2 linked regions of the Blastococcus colisei genome follow. The protein of the gene in region 2 interacts with the protein of the main gene of each other region in a pairwise test. Links are inferred from orthologs where the notes say so. Each region holds a gene or a part of one and is shown on either strand. Other genes may lie near its edges.

Region 1 (7,585 bases), on a different replicon or contig from region 2:
CTTCACCGCCGCCGACGACACCAACGGCGAGGTCGGGACCGGTGCCGAGATCGACTCGGTGGAGCCGGGCAGCGCCGCCGCCGAGGCCGGTCTCCAGCCCGGCGACGTCGTCACCGCCGTCGGCGACCGCCCGGTGACCACGTCCACGGAGCTGACGGCGGCCATCCGCAGCAAGGCACCCGGTGAGGCGGTCGAGCTGACCGTCCGGAGGGGGAACCAGGAGCGGTCGGCCGAGGTCACGCTCGGCTCCACGGGCTGAGCCCCCGCGGGGAGGAGCGATCGGGCCCGGTCCCTAGGCTCGTGCGGGTGCCGGCTTCCCCGATCGCTCCCCTCGCGGGCTCGCTCGACGATCCGGAGCGGGCCCGCGACCTCGCGCGGATGAAGCGGCTGGCGACCGGGCTCTTCCTGGTCGCCGCCGCCGTCTTCCTCGCCTGCGTGCTGGTGGGCGAGGACGCCGGCGCCTGGGTGGGCTACGTCCGCGCGACGGCCGAGGCCTCCATGGTCGGCGCACTCGCCGACTGGTTCGCCGTCACCGCGCTGTTCCGGCACCCGCTGCGGCTGCCGATCCCGCACACGGCGATCATCCCGCGCAAGAAGGACCAGATCGGCGAGAGCCTGGGCACCTTCGTCCAGGAGAACTTCCTGACCCGTGCCGTGGTCGAGGAGAAGCTCACCACCGTCGACGTCCCCGGCCGCCTGGGCGGATTCCTGGCCGCACCCGGCCGGCCCGAGCGCCTCGCCGGCGACGCGTCCGCCGTCCTCACGGCGCTCACCTCGCTCCTGCGCGACGAGGACCTCGAGCCTGCGGTCGCGTCGCTCGTCGACCGCAAGCTGCACGAGACGCCCGCGGCGCCGGTACTGGCCCGGGTCCTGGAACTCGTCGTGGAAGGCGACCGCCACCAGGAGGTGCTGTCGGCCGCGCTGCGGCTGCTGGCCCGATTCCTGCACGAGAACCGCCTGGTCTTCCGCGCGCAGCTGGGCGACGCCTCCCCCGCCTGGGTCCCCGACTGGGTCGACGACCGCGTCTTCGACAAGGTCTTCGCCGGCCTGCAGGCCTTCCTCGACGAGGTGGGCGACGACCCGCGGCACGAGCTGCGGCGCTCCTACGACGCGCGGCTGCGGGCCTACGTGCACGCCCTCCGCACCGACCCGGACACCGCCGCCCACATCGAGGAGCTGAAGAAGGAGCTGCTCGAGCATCCCGCGGTGCGCACCTGGTCGGGGTCGCTGTGGCGGAACGCGAAGAACGCCGTCCTCGCCGCCGCCGCCGATCCGGACTCGGAGCTGCGAGCCCGGATCGCCGGTCTGATCACCGACGGCGCCCGCCTGCTGCAGACCGACCCCACGGTCCGCGAGCTCGTGCAGCGGCACACGCACCGGATCGCCGGGGCCCTGGTCGACCGGTTCTCCGGAGACCTGGCGGAGCTGGTCAGCAGCACCGTCGCCCGCTGGGACACCGAGGAGACCAGCCGGCGGATCGAGCTCCAGGTCGGCCGCGACCTCCAGTGGATCCGGGTCAACGGCACCGTCGTCGGCGGCCTCGCCGGCCTGGTCATCTACACCGTGGCGCAGTTGCTCGGCTGACGCCCGCCCCCGGCCGTCGGTGATCAGGTTCCCTGATCGACAGGGGTCCTACCTCAGCGTCGACCGTGAGGTAGGACCCTTCGTGATCGAGCCTGTCGCGCGAACGGTGGCGGATGAGCCGCCGCGGTGCATCGCTGGGTGATGTTGCGCTGTGAGTCGGGGGGCGGGCGCCGGTTGATGGTGGTCGGGAGCGGGGATAGTGGCCCGGTCAGCGCTGTCGGCGGTGCCGGCCGCCCCCGGATCAGGCGGTGGCCAGCCGGTGGGCGTGGATCTTGCGCAGGTTGTGCACGGTGCAGGCCAGCGACCACTCGGTCTTGGCGTTCTGCAGGCCGCGGCGGAGGAGCTGGCGTAGTCCCTGCCGGTCTTTGATCTGGCCGAAGACCGGTTCGACCGTGCGTCCTCGGAGGGCGTATTTCTCCGTGCCTTCGGGGGTGCGCAGCCTGTCCTGGGCGCGGGCGGTGGCCGGGCGGGAGGTCAGCGGTTTGTCCCCGGCGGGGTCCTCGCCGGCGGCGCGGCGTTCGTCGCTGATCATCGGGGCCAGCAGGCGCAGGCCGCGGGTCTCGGCCTCGGTGAAGGTCTCCTCGTTGGCGTAGCCGGCGTCGGCGACCCAGGTGTCGGGCGTCTCCTCGATGCCGGCCTGGTTCAGCTGCTCGGCGGCGTCATCGAGGACGGGAAACAGCTGATGGGCGTCGGTGGCCGCCTGGGTCAGCGTCTGGCCGACGATGAGCTGGTCTTCGGTGACCGCGGCCTGGGCGTTGTAGCCCTGCACCAGCCCCCGCCCGCCCCGCATCGTCCGCGAGTCCGGATCGGTGGCGTTGGCCCGCGGCGGCTTGTCCTTGTCCGGATTGCGGCCCGGTGGATGCTCGCCCGGTTGGGCGCCGCGGCGGGTGCCGGCGTCCTTGCGGCGCTGCCACTCGGCCTTCCTCACCTCCTGCTCGGCCACGGCCGCGGCCTGCTCGTCGTCCAGGCGCTGCTTGGCCTCCTTCAGTCGAGCCAACCGCTCGGCCCGCCGGCGCAGCGGCGGTGGCAGCTCATCCCCGCGGTCGTCGCCGTGTTCGGCGTCCTCGGCCGCGTCGATGCGCGTCTGTTCGTCGAGCAGCTCGGCGGCCAGCTGGTCGTAGCGGGCCTGCTCCTCGGCGACCTGGTGGGCCAGCGACGCCGAGGTGTGGTTCTTCGACCAGGAGGCGTTCGCGGCGATCTTCGTCCCGTCCACCGCGATCACGCCCAGCCGCACCATCCCGGCCTCGTGACACACCCGCAGCACCTGCGCGAACAGCTCCTGCAGCGGCTGGCGGTGACGCGTGACGAACCGGGCGATCGTGGCGTGATCGGGCACCCGATTGCCGGCCAGCACCCGGAACGCCACATCGCGGACACAGTGCCGCTCGATCGCCCGCGACGAGCGCACCCCGACCGCGTGCGCGTACAGCAGCACCGCCACCATCAGCGCCGGGTCGAACGCCGCCGCGCCCTGCCCGTTGGCCCGATACGAGCGCTTGAACCCCGACAGGTCGAACGAGTCCACCGCATCCTTGACCGTCCAGGCCAGCTCCCCGTCGGGCAGCCAATCCCGCACATCCGGCGGCAGCAGGAACCCCTGATCGACATCCCCGCGGATGAAGTTCTGCGGCATACCCCAGTCTCCCGCCGCCCAGGATGATCATCAATCAGGCGCGCTTTGTGCGACAGGCTCGATCAGGTCACCTGATCATCAGCGTCGGGCGGCTGCGGCGGCGTACAACGCGATCCCCGCCGCCACGCTGACGTTGAGGGACTCGGTGTCGCGGTCGATGGGGATGCGGACGACGACGTCGCAGCGCTCCCGCACCAGTCGCGACAGCCCCGTGCCCTCGGCGCCGACGACGAGCGCGACGGGGTCGGCGAACCCGTCGAACTCGTGCAGGTCGACGTCCCCGTCACCCGCCAGGCCGACGGTCATGAGTCCGGCGTCCTGGTAGGACCCGAGCGTGCGGGCCAGGTTGACCGCCCGGGCGACCGGGATACGGGCCGCGGCGCCGGCGCTCGTGCGCCAGGCCGATGCGGTCATCCCGACCGCCCGGCGCTGCGGGACCACGACGCCGTGCGCGTCGAAGGCGGCCGCGGACCGGACGACGGCGCCGAGGTTGCGCGGATCGGTGACCCCGTCCAGCGCGACGATCAGTGGCGGGCGGCCGGAGTTGCGCGCCACGTCGACCAGGTCGTCGGGATGCGCGTAGTCGTAGGGCGGGACCTGCAGACCGATGCCCTGGTGCAGCGCTCCCTGCGACATCCGGTCGAACTCGGCCTTGCCCACCTCGAGCAGCGGCAGTCCCCGGTCGGCCGCGAGCCCGAGAGCCTCGGCGATCCGCTCGTCGGTGGTGCGGTGCGTGTCGCCGGTGACGACGTAGAGCGCGGTGGCGGGGATCCTCGCCCGCAGCGCCTCGACGACCGGGTTGCGGCCGAGCAGCAGCTCCGGCTGCTCCTCGGCTCGCGCCCGGGCGCGGGCCCGGTCGGCCCGCTGCCGCTGTTCGGCGGCGGCCCGGCGCTGGGCCGGGTGGCCGGGCCGCGCCTCGGCCGGCGGGGTCGCGCCCCGGCCGGCCAGGGAGCGGCGGTTCTTCCCGCCGGTCCCGGCGGTCGCGCGCTTCTTGCCCGCGCCGTCGCTACGGCCGCGGCGCTGGCTGTTCCCGGCCATCAGCGGGTCAGCTCCCATCGGGGTCCATCAGGGGTGTCTTCGACGGAGACGCCGAGGCTGGTGAGCTGGTCGCGGATCGCGTCGGCGGCGGGGAAGTCCTTGCGGGCACGCGCGGCCTGCCGCTGCTCCAGCGCCAGCGAGACGAGACCGTCGGTCACCCGGGTCAGCCGCTCGTCGCCGCCGCCGCCGGCCGACCATCGCGGGTCGAGCGGGTCCAGGCCGAGCACGCCGAGCATGGCGCGCACCGAGCCGAGTGTGCCGGCGACGGCGCGGTCGTTCCCGTCCGCCAGCGCGGTATTGCCTTCGCGCACCATCTCGTGGATGGCGGCCACGGCGGCGGGAGTGCCCAGGTCGTCGTCCATGGCGTTGCTGAAATCGGCGCACAGCACGGGCGCGCCGCTGTCGGCGCCGACCCGCTCGGCGGCCCGCTTCACGAACGACTCGATGCGGCGGTAGGCCACGCCGGCTTCGGCCAGCGCCTCGTCGGTGAACTCGACCGCCGACCGGTAGTGCGGCGCGACCAGGTAGTAGCGCAGCTCGACCGGGCGGACCCGCTGCACCACTTCGTCGACCAGCGCGGTGTTCCCCAGCGACTTGCTCATCTTCTCGCCGCCGAGGGTGACCCAGCCGTTGTGCAGCCAGTACTGCGCGAAGGCGTCGCCGGCCGCCCGCGACTGGGCCTGCTCGTTCTCGTGGTGCGGGAAGCGGAGGTCGAGGCCACCGCCGTGGATGTCGAACTCCGGCCCCAGGTAGCGCTCGGCCATGGCCGAGCACTCCAGGTGCCAGCCCGGCCGCCCGCGCCCCCACGGGGTCGTCCAGGAGGCGGACGCGGGCTCGCCGTCCTTCGCCGCCTTCCAGAGGGCGAAGTCGCGGGGGTCCCGCTTGCGGTCGTCGGAGTCGGTGTCGGCGGCCGGCTGCAGGTCGTCCGGCTTCTGGCCGGTGAGTGCGCCGTACTCCGGGAACGACCGGACGTCGAAGTACACGTCGCCGTCGACGGCGTAGGCGTGCCCCCGCTCGATCAGCCGCTCCATGAGGCCCACCATGTCCGGGATGTGCCCGGTGGCCCGCGGCTCGTAGGTCGGCGGCAGGACGCCCAGCACGTCGTAGGCGCGGGTGACGGCCAGCTCGTTCTCGTACGCCCACGCCCACCACGGCACGCCGTGGCCCGCGGCCTTCGCCAGGATCTTGTCGTCGATGTCGGTGACGTTGCGGACCACGGTGACCTCGAGCCCGCGGGCGATCAGCCAGCGGCGCAGCACGTCGAAGACGAGGGCCGAACGGACGTGACCGACGTGCGGCGGGCCCTGGACGGTGAGCCCGCAGACGTAGAGCGACGCCTGACCGGCACGCAGGGGCGTGAAGTCGCGGACCGCGCGGGCGGCCGTGTCGTACAGGCGGAGGCTCACTGCTGGGAGTCTACGGAGCGACGTCCGCGGCCGTGAGCAGCGGAAGCTCGCCGTCCCCCTCAGGGATGCCACCGGCCGGGCCGTGGGAGACGGCCCGGCCGGTGGTCGGCGGATCAGTACCCGGCGACGCTCAGCAGCGTCTCCTTGACCGGATCACGGTCGTCGCCGTTGTCCCAGTCGAGGTCGCCCCCGGCCACGAGCGCCGTCCTGACGCCGTCAGGGGTGGCCGTGGGCGTGGCGGCCTTGATCAGCGCAGCTGCTCCGGCGACGTGCGGCGAGGCCATCGACGTCCCACTGATGGTGTCGTAGCCGCCGCCCATCCAGGTGGAGTGGATGCAGACCCCAGGAGCGATCAGGTCGACGTCGGCGCCGAAGTTGGAGAAGTCGGCGAACGTGTCATCGACGTCGGCGCGGCACGTGGATGCCCCCAGAGCCCCCGGCTTGCCGTCGAAGTCAGCCAGCGCCGACACGGTGACGACCTCGTCGTAGGCGGCCGGCACGGCGGTCGCGGCGTCGGCACTCGAATTCCCTGCCGCGACGACGTAGGTCACGCCGCCGGCGACCGACCGGCAGATGGCGTCGTGGTACGAGTCGCCCGTCGAGCAGCCCTCTGCAGTCGGCTCGGTCCCGCTTCCGCCGAGGCTCATGTTCGCGACCTCGATGGTGCTCCGGTTGGCGCTGACCCAGTCGACGCCGCAGATGATCCCCGACCGGGTGCCGCTGCCCTGGTTGTTGAGCACCCGGACCGCCCAGAGCCGCGCGCCGGGCGCGACGCCGACGACCCCGTTGGCGTCGTCCTTGGCCGCGATCGTGCCGGCGACGTGCGTGCCGTGGCCGTTGCCGTCGTCGTAGGAGCGGCCGCCGGTGACGCAGTTCTTGCCTCCGACGACGTTCAGGTCCGGGTGGTCGACGTCGATGCCGGTGTCGATGACGGCGACGTCCACGTCCACCGCCTCCTTGCCGTCGCCGGACAGCGTGTCCGACAGGTCGCCGTCGATCCGGTCGATGCCGGTCGGCAGCGTCTGAGCGACGGGGGTGACCACTGTCTTGTTCCTCGGGGCGAAGGCGGTGACGATCTGGTCCCGTTCGACCGACGCGACTCGCGGGTCCTGGGCGACGCGCGCCGCCGCCTGGTCGGACATCCGCGCCGCGTAGCCCGTGAGCGCGTGCCGGTAGAGGTGGTCGACCTGGGCGCCGTGCCGCCGCCCGTGTTCGGCAGAGACACGATCCGGCGCCTGTCCCGGCTCCAGCGTGACGATCCATGCCCCCGGGATGCTGTGCGGTGTGGGGGGCGGCGGGGCGGCGCTCGCCGTGGGGGCGAACGCCGCGAGGGCCGTGAACGACAGCGCTGCCGCGGCGAGCAGCCGAGAGCCGCGACGACTTACTGCGGAATGGGACATGGGCCTCTTCTGTCAGTGGGTCCGCACACCATGGCGGGACGTGGGCACGCAGTGTGACCGCGCGCACCCCTGCAGAGAAGCAACCGCGCCGGAGTGCTCCGGCTCGGCGGTCAGCCGGCCCGCACGACCAGGGCGGTCGCCACGGCCGCCCGGCCCTCCCCCCGGCCGGTCAACCCCAGGCCGTCGGTGGTGGTGGCGGCGACGCTGACCGGGGCGCCGAGTGCCGCGGACAGCGCGGCCTCGGCCTCGGCCCGCCGGGGAGCCAGCTTCGGGGTGTTCGCGACCAGCTGGACCGACGCGTTGCCGACCTGCCAGCCCAGCGCGTCGAGCACCTCGCGGACGTACTGCAGGACCGCGATCCCCGCAGCCCCCGCCCAGCGCGGGTCGTCGGTGCCCAGCAGTCCCCCGATGTCGCCCAGGCCGGCCGCGGAGAGCACCGCGTCGGCCAGGGCGTGCGCGACGACGTCGCCGTCGGAGTGCCCGGCACAGCCGTAGACACCGGGCCAGTCGAGCCCGGCCAGCCG
Region 2 (4,277 bases):
GTCAGGGCGACCGAGGCCCGCACGGTCATGGCCGGCCGCAGCCCGTGTGCGGTCGGGTCGGGACCGCCGAGCGGGTCCAGGCCGTAGAGGGCGACGCCGGGGCGCACCATGTCGTACCAGGTGTCGGGCAGCGCGACCGTGGCGGCCGAGTTCGCGAGATGGAGCCGCGCGTCGGTCAGGCCGGCTCCCCGCGCGAGGGCGACGGCCTCCTCGAAGACCCGCACCTGGGCACCGATCGTCGGGTGCGTGGGCGCGTCCGCGTACGCCATGTGGCTCCACAGCCCGACCACCGTGATGTCGACGTCGGCCTGCGCGCGGGCGGCGGCGGCCACCACACCGGGCCAGTCCGCGGCGGTGGCGCCCTCCCGGGAGAGACCGGTGTCGACGAAGAGGTGGACGCGTGCGGGGGTGCCCGTCGCACGGGCGGCGGCGACCACCTCCTCCAGTGCCCACTCCGCGCTGACCGAGACCTCCACGTCGGCGCGCAGCGCCGCGGCGTAGTCGGCACCCGGCCCGTGCAGCCAGGCGAGGACCGGGGCGGTGACACCTCCGGCGCGCAGGGCCAGTGCCTCGTCGAGGACGGCGACGCCGAGGCAGTCCGCCCCTCCGGCGAGCACGGCTCGGGCGGCGGGCAGCAGGCCGTGGCCGTAGCCGTCGGCCTTGACCACCGCCATCAGCGGCCGGCCGACGCGCTCGCGCAGGACCGCGGTGTTGGCGGCGATCGCGTCGACGTCGACGACGATCTCGGCACGGGCGGCTGGATCGGTCACGCCTCCGAGTCTCCCAGGCCGACCGGCGCGAGCCCGTGCACCCGCCCGATCGCCTCGGGCAGCCGGCGCACCAGGTCCCCGGCGAGCAGTGGCCCCCGCCGGGCGGCCAGTTGCCCGGTGCGGCCGTGCACGTGGGCGGCGACCGCACCGGCCTCGACGGCGGGCAGGCCGGTGGCCAGCACGGCACCGGCGATGCCCGACAGCACGTCGCCGGTGCCGGCGGTGGCCAGCCACGGCGTCCCGGTGCCGTTGACGAACGCGGCCCCGCCGGCGTCGGCCACGACCGTGGCGTCGCCCTTGAGCAGCACGGCGCAGCCGAGCTCGGCGGCCAGGCGCCGGGCCGCGCCCACCCGGTCGGTACCCACCTCGCTCCCGAACCGGGCGAACTCCCGGTCGTGCGGCGTGAGCAGCGTGCCGGCACCGCGGTCGCGCACCAGCGCGGGCTGCTCGGCCAGCATCGTCAGGGCGTCGGCGTCCACGACCACGGGCAGATCGGTCGCGAGGACCTCGGCCAGCACGCTGCGGGCGGCGTCGTCGGTGCCCATCCCCGGCCCCACCACCCAGGCCTGCACGCGTCCCGCGTCGGCGGGCCGGCCGTCGGTGACGATCGCCTCGGGCCAGGCCGCGCGGACGCCGTCGGCCGCCGTGCCGGCGTAGCGGACCAGCCCGGGGCGCGTCCGCAGCGCGGCCCCGGTGCAGAGGACACCGGCCCCGGGATAGGCGGCCGAGCCGGCGACGATGCCGACGACGCCCTGCGAGTACTTGTCGTCCGATGCCGAGGGCGGTTCCAGACGCGCGGCCGCGTCGGCGTCGGTGAGCTGGTGGACCGTCGCCGCGGGAAGGTCCAGGCCGATGTCGACGAGGTGGACCTGGCCCGCCCAGCCCCGCCCCTCCCCCACGACCAGGCCCAGCTTGACCGCGCCGAAGGTGACCGTGTGCACCGCCGGGAAGGCGGAGCCGTCGACCGCGCCGGTGGCGGCGTCCACCCCGCTGGGGAGGTCCACGGCGACCGTGATCCCCGCGCCGCGCGCGGCCAGCGCGGCCAGCTCCGCCGCTGCAGGCCGCAGGCCACCGGAACCGCCGATGCCCAGCATGCCGTCCAGCACCAGGTCGGCGCGGGTGACGATCCGCTCGACAGCCGCGGCCCCCGCCGGGTGCACCCGCCCGCCCGCCCGGCGCAGCGCGGCCAGACCCGGACCGTGGACGCGGTCGACGTCCAGGAGGACAGCGGTGACCTGTGCCCCGCGTGCGGCGAGACGGGCACCGGCGAACAGCGCGTCCCCGCCGTTGTTGCCGGTGCCGACCAGCACCACCACCCGGCGCCCGTAGGTCTCCCCCAGCAGCCGCAGGCACACGGTCGCCAGGCCCGCCGCGGCGCGCTGCATCAGCGCGCCCGGCGGGGTCGCCGCCAGCAGGGGTTCCTCGGCGGCCCGGACCTCGGCGGCCGTGTACAGGCCCATCATGGGCGCTCCTGGCCCGCCCGCGGGAAGCCCTCGGCGACCACGACCGCCGAGGCGATCCCGCCGTCGTGGCTCAGGGAGACGTGCCAGGAGGAGACGCCCAGCTGTGCCGCGCGCCCGGCCACCGACCCGCGGACCTCCAGGTGGGGGCGGCCGTGCTCCCCCACGGTCACCTCGGCGTCGTGCCACAGCAGGTCACCCGGCGCACCGAGGGCCTTCGCCAGCGCCTCCTTGGCCGCGAACCGGGCAGCCAGCGACTCGCCGGTACGCCGGTTCCCGGACGGCGTGAGCTGCTCGGCCGCCGTGAAGAGCCGGTCCCGCAGACCCGGTGTCCGGCTGAGCGACTCGGCGAAGCGCTCGACCGGAACGACGTCGATGCCGACCCCGATGATCACCGGGCCAGTCTGCCCCGCCGATGCCCGGTCCGCGCCGTCGGCGGCATCTCCCACGTCAGGCACTATGGGTGCCACCACCCGAGGCGGCGATCGGAGGCATCGGTGCACGAGTACGTCCTCTCGTCCGATCGCCTGGCGGCCGTCGAGACGACCGGCCTGCTGGACACCGGGAGGGAGGAAGCGTTCGACCGGTTGGCGGCGCTCGCCCGGCAGCTTCTCCGTGCGCCGTTCGCCTTCCTCACCGTCGTGGACGAGCGGCGGTCGTTCTGGAAGGCCTGCCTGGGCATCGCCGAGGGCGGCCCCCGGGAGAACACGCTCGAGGAGTCCTTCTGCCAGTACGTCGTCGACAGCCGGGAGCCGCTGGTGCTGCCCGACGTCCGGGTGGACGAGCGCACGCGGAACAACCCGTCGATCGAATCGATGGGCGTCGTCGCGTGGGCCGGCTATCCGGTGCACGGCCCCGACGGCCATGTCCTGGGCACCCTGTGCGTGGTGGACACCGTCGTCCGGCAGTGGACCGACGACGAGGTCCGAATCCTCGGCGACCTGGCCGCGATCGCCACCCGCGAGGTGACGCTCCGGGCCGCCGCGGCCACGGCCGCCGAGGCCGCCCGCGTTGCGGAGCAGGCGACGGCCCAGGCCGAGAAGCAGCGAGCCCGCGCCGAACTGCTCGCCCGCATCGGTGAGCTCCTCGTCGCGGGGCTCGACCTGGACGCCGTGTGGCAGACGGTGGTCCGCCTCGCCGTTCCCGCGCTCGGTGACTACGCCTTCATCTACTCGATCCCCGGCGACGGCTCGGTCGTCCCGCGGGCCGTCCTGCACGGCGACCCTGTCCAGCAGCGGCTGCTGGAGGACTACGTGCACGTCCGGGAACGCCGGGTCGGCGAGACCCACGGGCCCGGCCGGGTCGCGGCCACCGGCCGGACGGAGGTCCTCACGGACCTGACCGCCTCCACCGAGGGGCTGACGCCGGAGCAGCAGGACGGGGTCCGCACCCTCCGCGCGGTCCACAGCGTCACCGTTCCGCTGCGGGCCCGCAACGAACTGATCGCCGCGCTGAGCGTCGTCCGGGTGGCCGGTTCCCCGGCCTACGACGACGGCGACGTCGAGCTGGTCGAGGCCATCGCCGGCCGCGCCGCGCTGGCCATCGACAACGCGCTCCTCTACGAGGGCGAGCGCGCGCTGTCCCTGCGCCTGCAGGAGTCCATGCTGCCCAGGATCGTGCCGCAGCCCAACCACCTGCAGATCACGTCCCGCTACCAGCCCGCCGGCAGTGCCCAGCTGGTCGGCGGCGACTGGTACGACTCCTACCTCGACGCGCGGGGCACCACCGCCCTCGTCATCGGGGACGTCGCCGGCCACGACATCGAGGCCGCTGCCGCCATGGGGCAGCTGCGCACGATGCTCCGGATGGCCGGGCACAGCGGCGATCAGCGGCCCTCCGACGTGTTGACCACCGTCGACGCCGCCACGCGCACGCTCGGGGTCTCGGTGTTCGCCACCGCCCTGCTCGCGCAGATCTCCCGGTACGACGACCGCGGTCCCGCACGGCATCGCCGGGTGACCTGGTCCTCGGCCGGCCACCTGCCGCCCGTGCTGGTCGTCCCGGACGGCGAGGTGTCCCTGCTCGACAGCCGACCCGACCGGGCGCT

The links. The genes of interacting proteins can lie anywhere in the genome.
Region 1: the proteins of FHU33_RS03750 (region 2) and rlmB interact in binary tests that used the Escherichia coli proteins (3 or more experiments, as listed by UniProt). The link is inferred for Blastococcus colisei from one-to-one orthologs.

Annotation. Positions count from the first base shown.
Region 1 is NZ_VFQE01000002.1:430,642-438,226, forward strand. Bases 2,285-5,284 are described here. They hold rlmB (23S rRNA (guanosine(2251)-2'-O)-methyltransferase RlmB), read right to left. Parts: upstream 4,274-5,284; coding sequence 3,296-4,273; downstream 2,285-3,295. Other genes in these bases: FHU33_RS21515 (transposase), read right to left, coding at 2,285-3,217; cysS (cysteine--tRNA ligase), read right to left, coding at 4,255-5,284. Outside these bases: FHU33_RS21505 (S1C family serine protease), read left to right, coding at 1-259; FHU33_RS21510 (DUF445 domain-containing protein), read left to right, coding at 307-1,584; more of FHU33_RS21515, read right to left, coding at 1,826-2,284; more of cysS, read right to left, coding at 5,285-5,661; FHU33_RS21530 (S8 family serine peptidase), read right to left, coding at 5,775-7,061; ispF (2-C-methyl-D-erythritol 2,4-cyclodiphosphate synthase), read right to left, coding at 7,172-7,585. UniProt on the Escherichia coli protein: Specifically methylates the ribose of guanosine 2251 in 23S rRNA.
Region 2 is NZ_VFQE01000001.1:774,444-778,720, reverse strand. The notes cover bases 1-2,957. They hold FHU33_RS03750 (NAD(P)H-hydrate dehydratase), read right to left. Parts: upstream 2,234-2,957; coding sequence 767-2,233; downstream 1-766. Other genes in these bases: FHU33_RS03740 (GAF domain-containing SpoIIE family protein phosphatase), read left to right, coding at 2,728-2,957; FHU33_RS03745 (holo-ACP synthase), read right to left, coding at 2,230-2,625; alr (alanine racemase), read right to left, coding at 1-770. Also shown: more of FHU33_RS03740, read left to right, coding at 2,958-4,277. UniProt on the Escherichia coli protein: Bifunctional enzyme that catalyzes the epimerization of the S- and R-forms of NAD(P)HX and the dehydration of the S-form of NAD(P)HX at the expense of ADP, which is converted to AMP.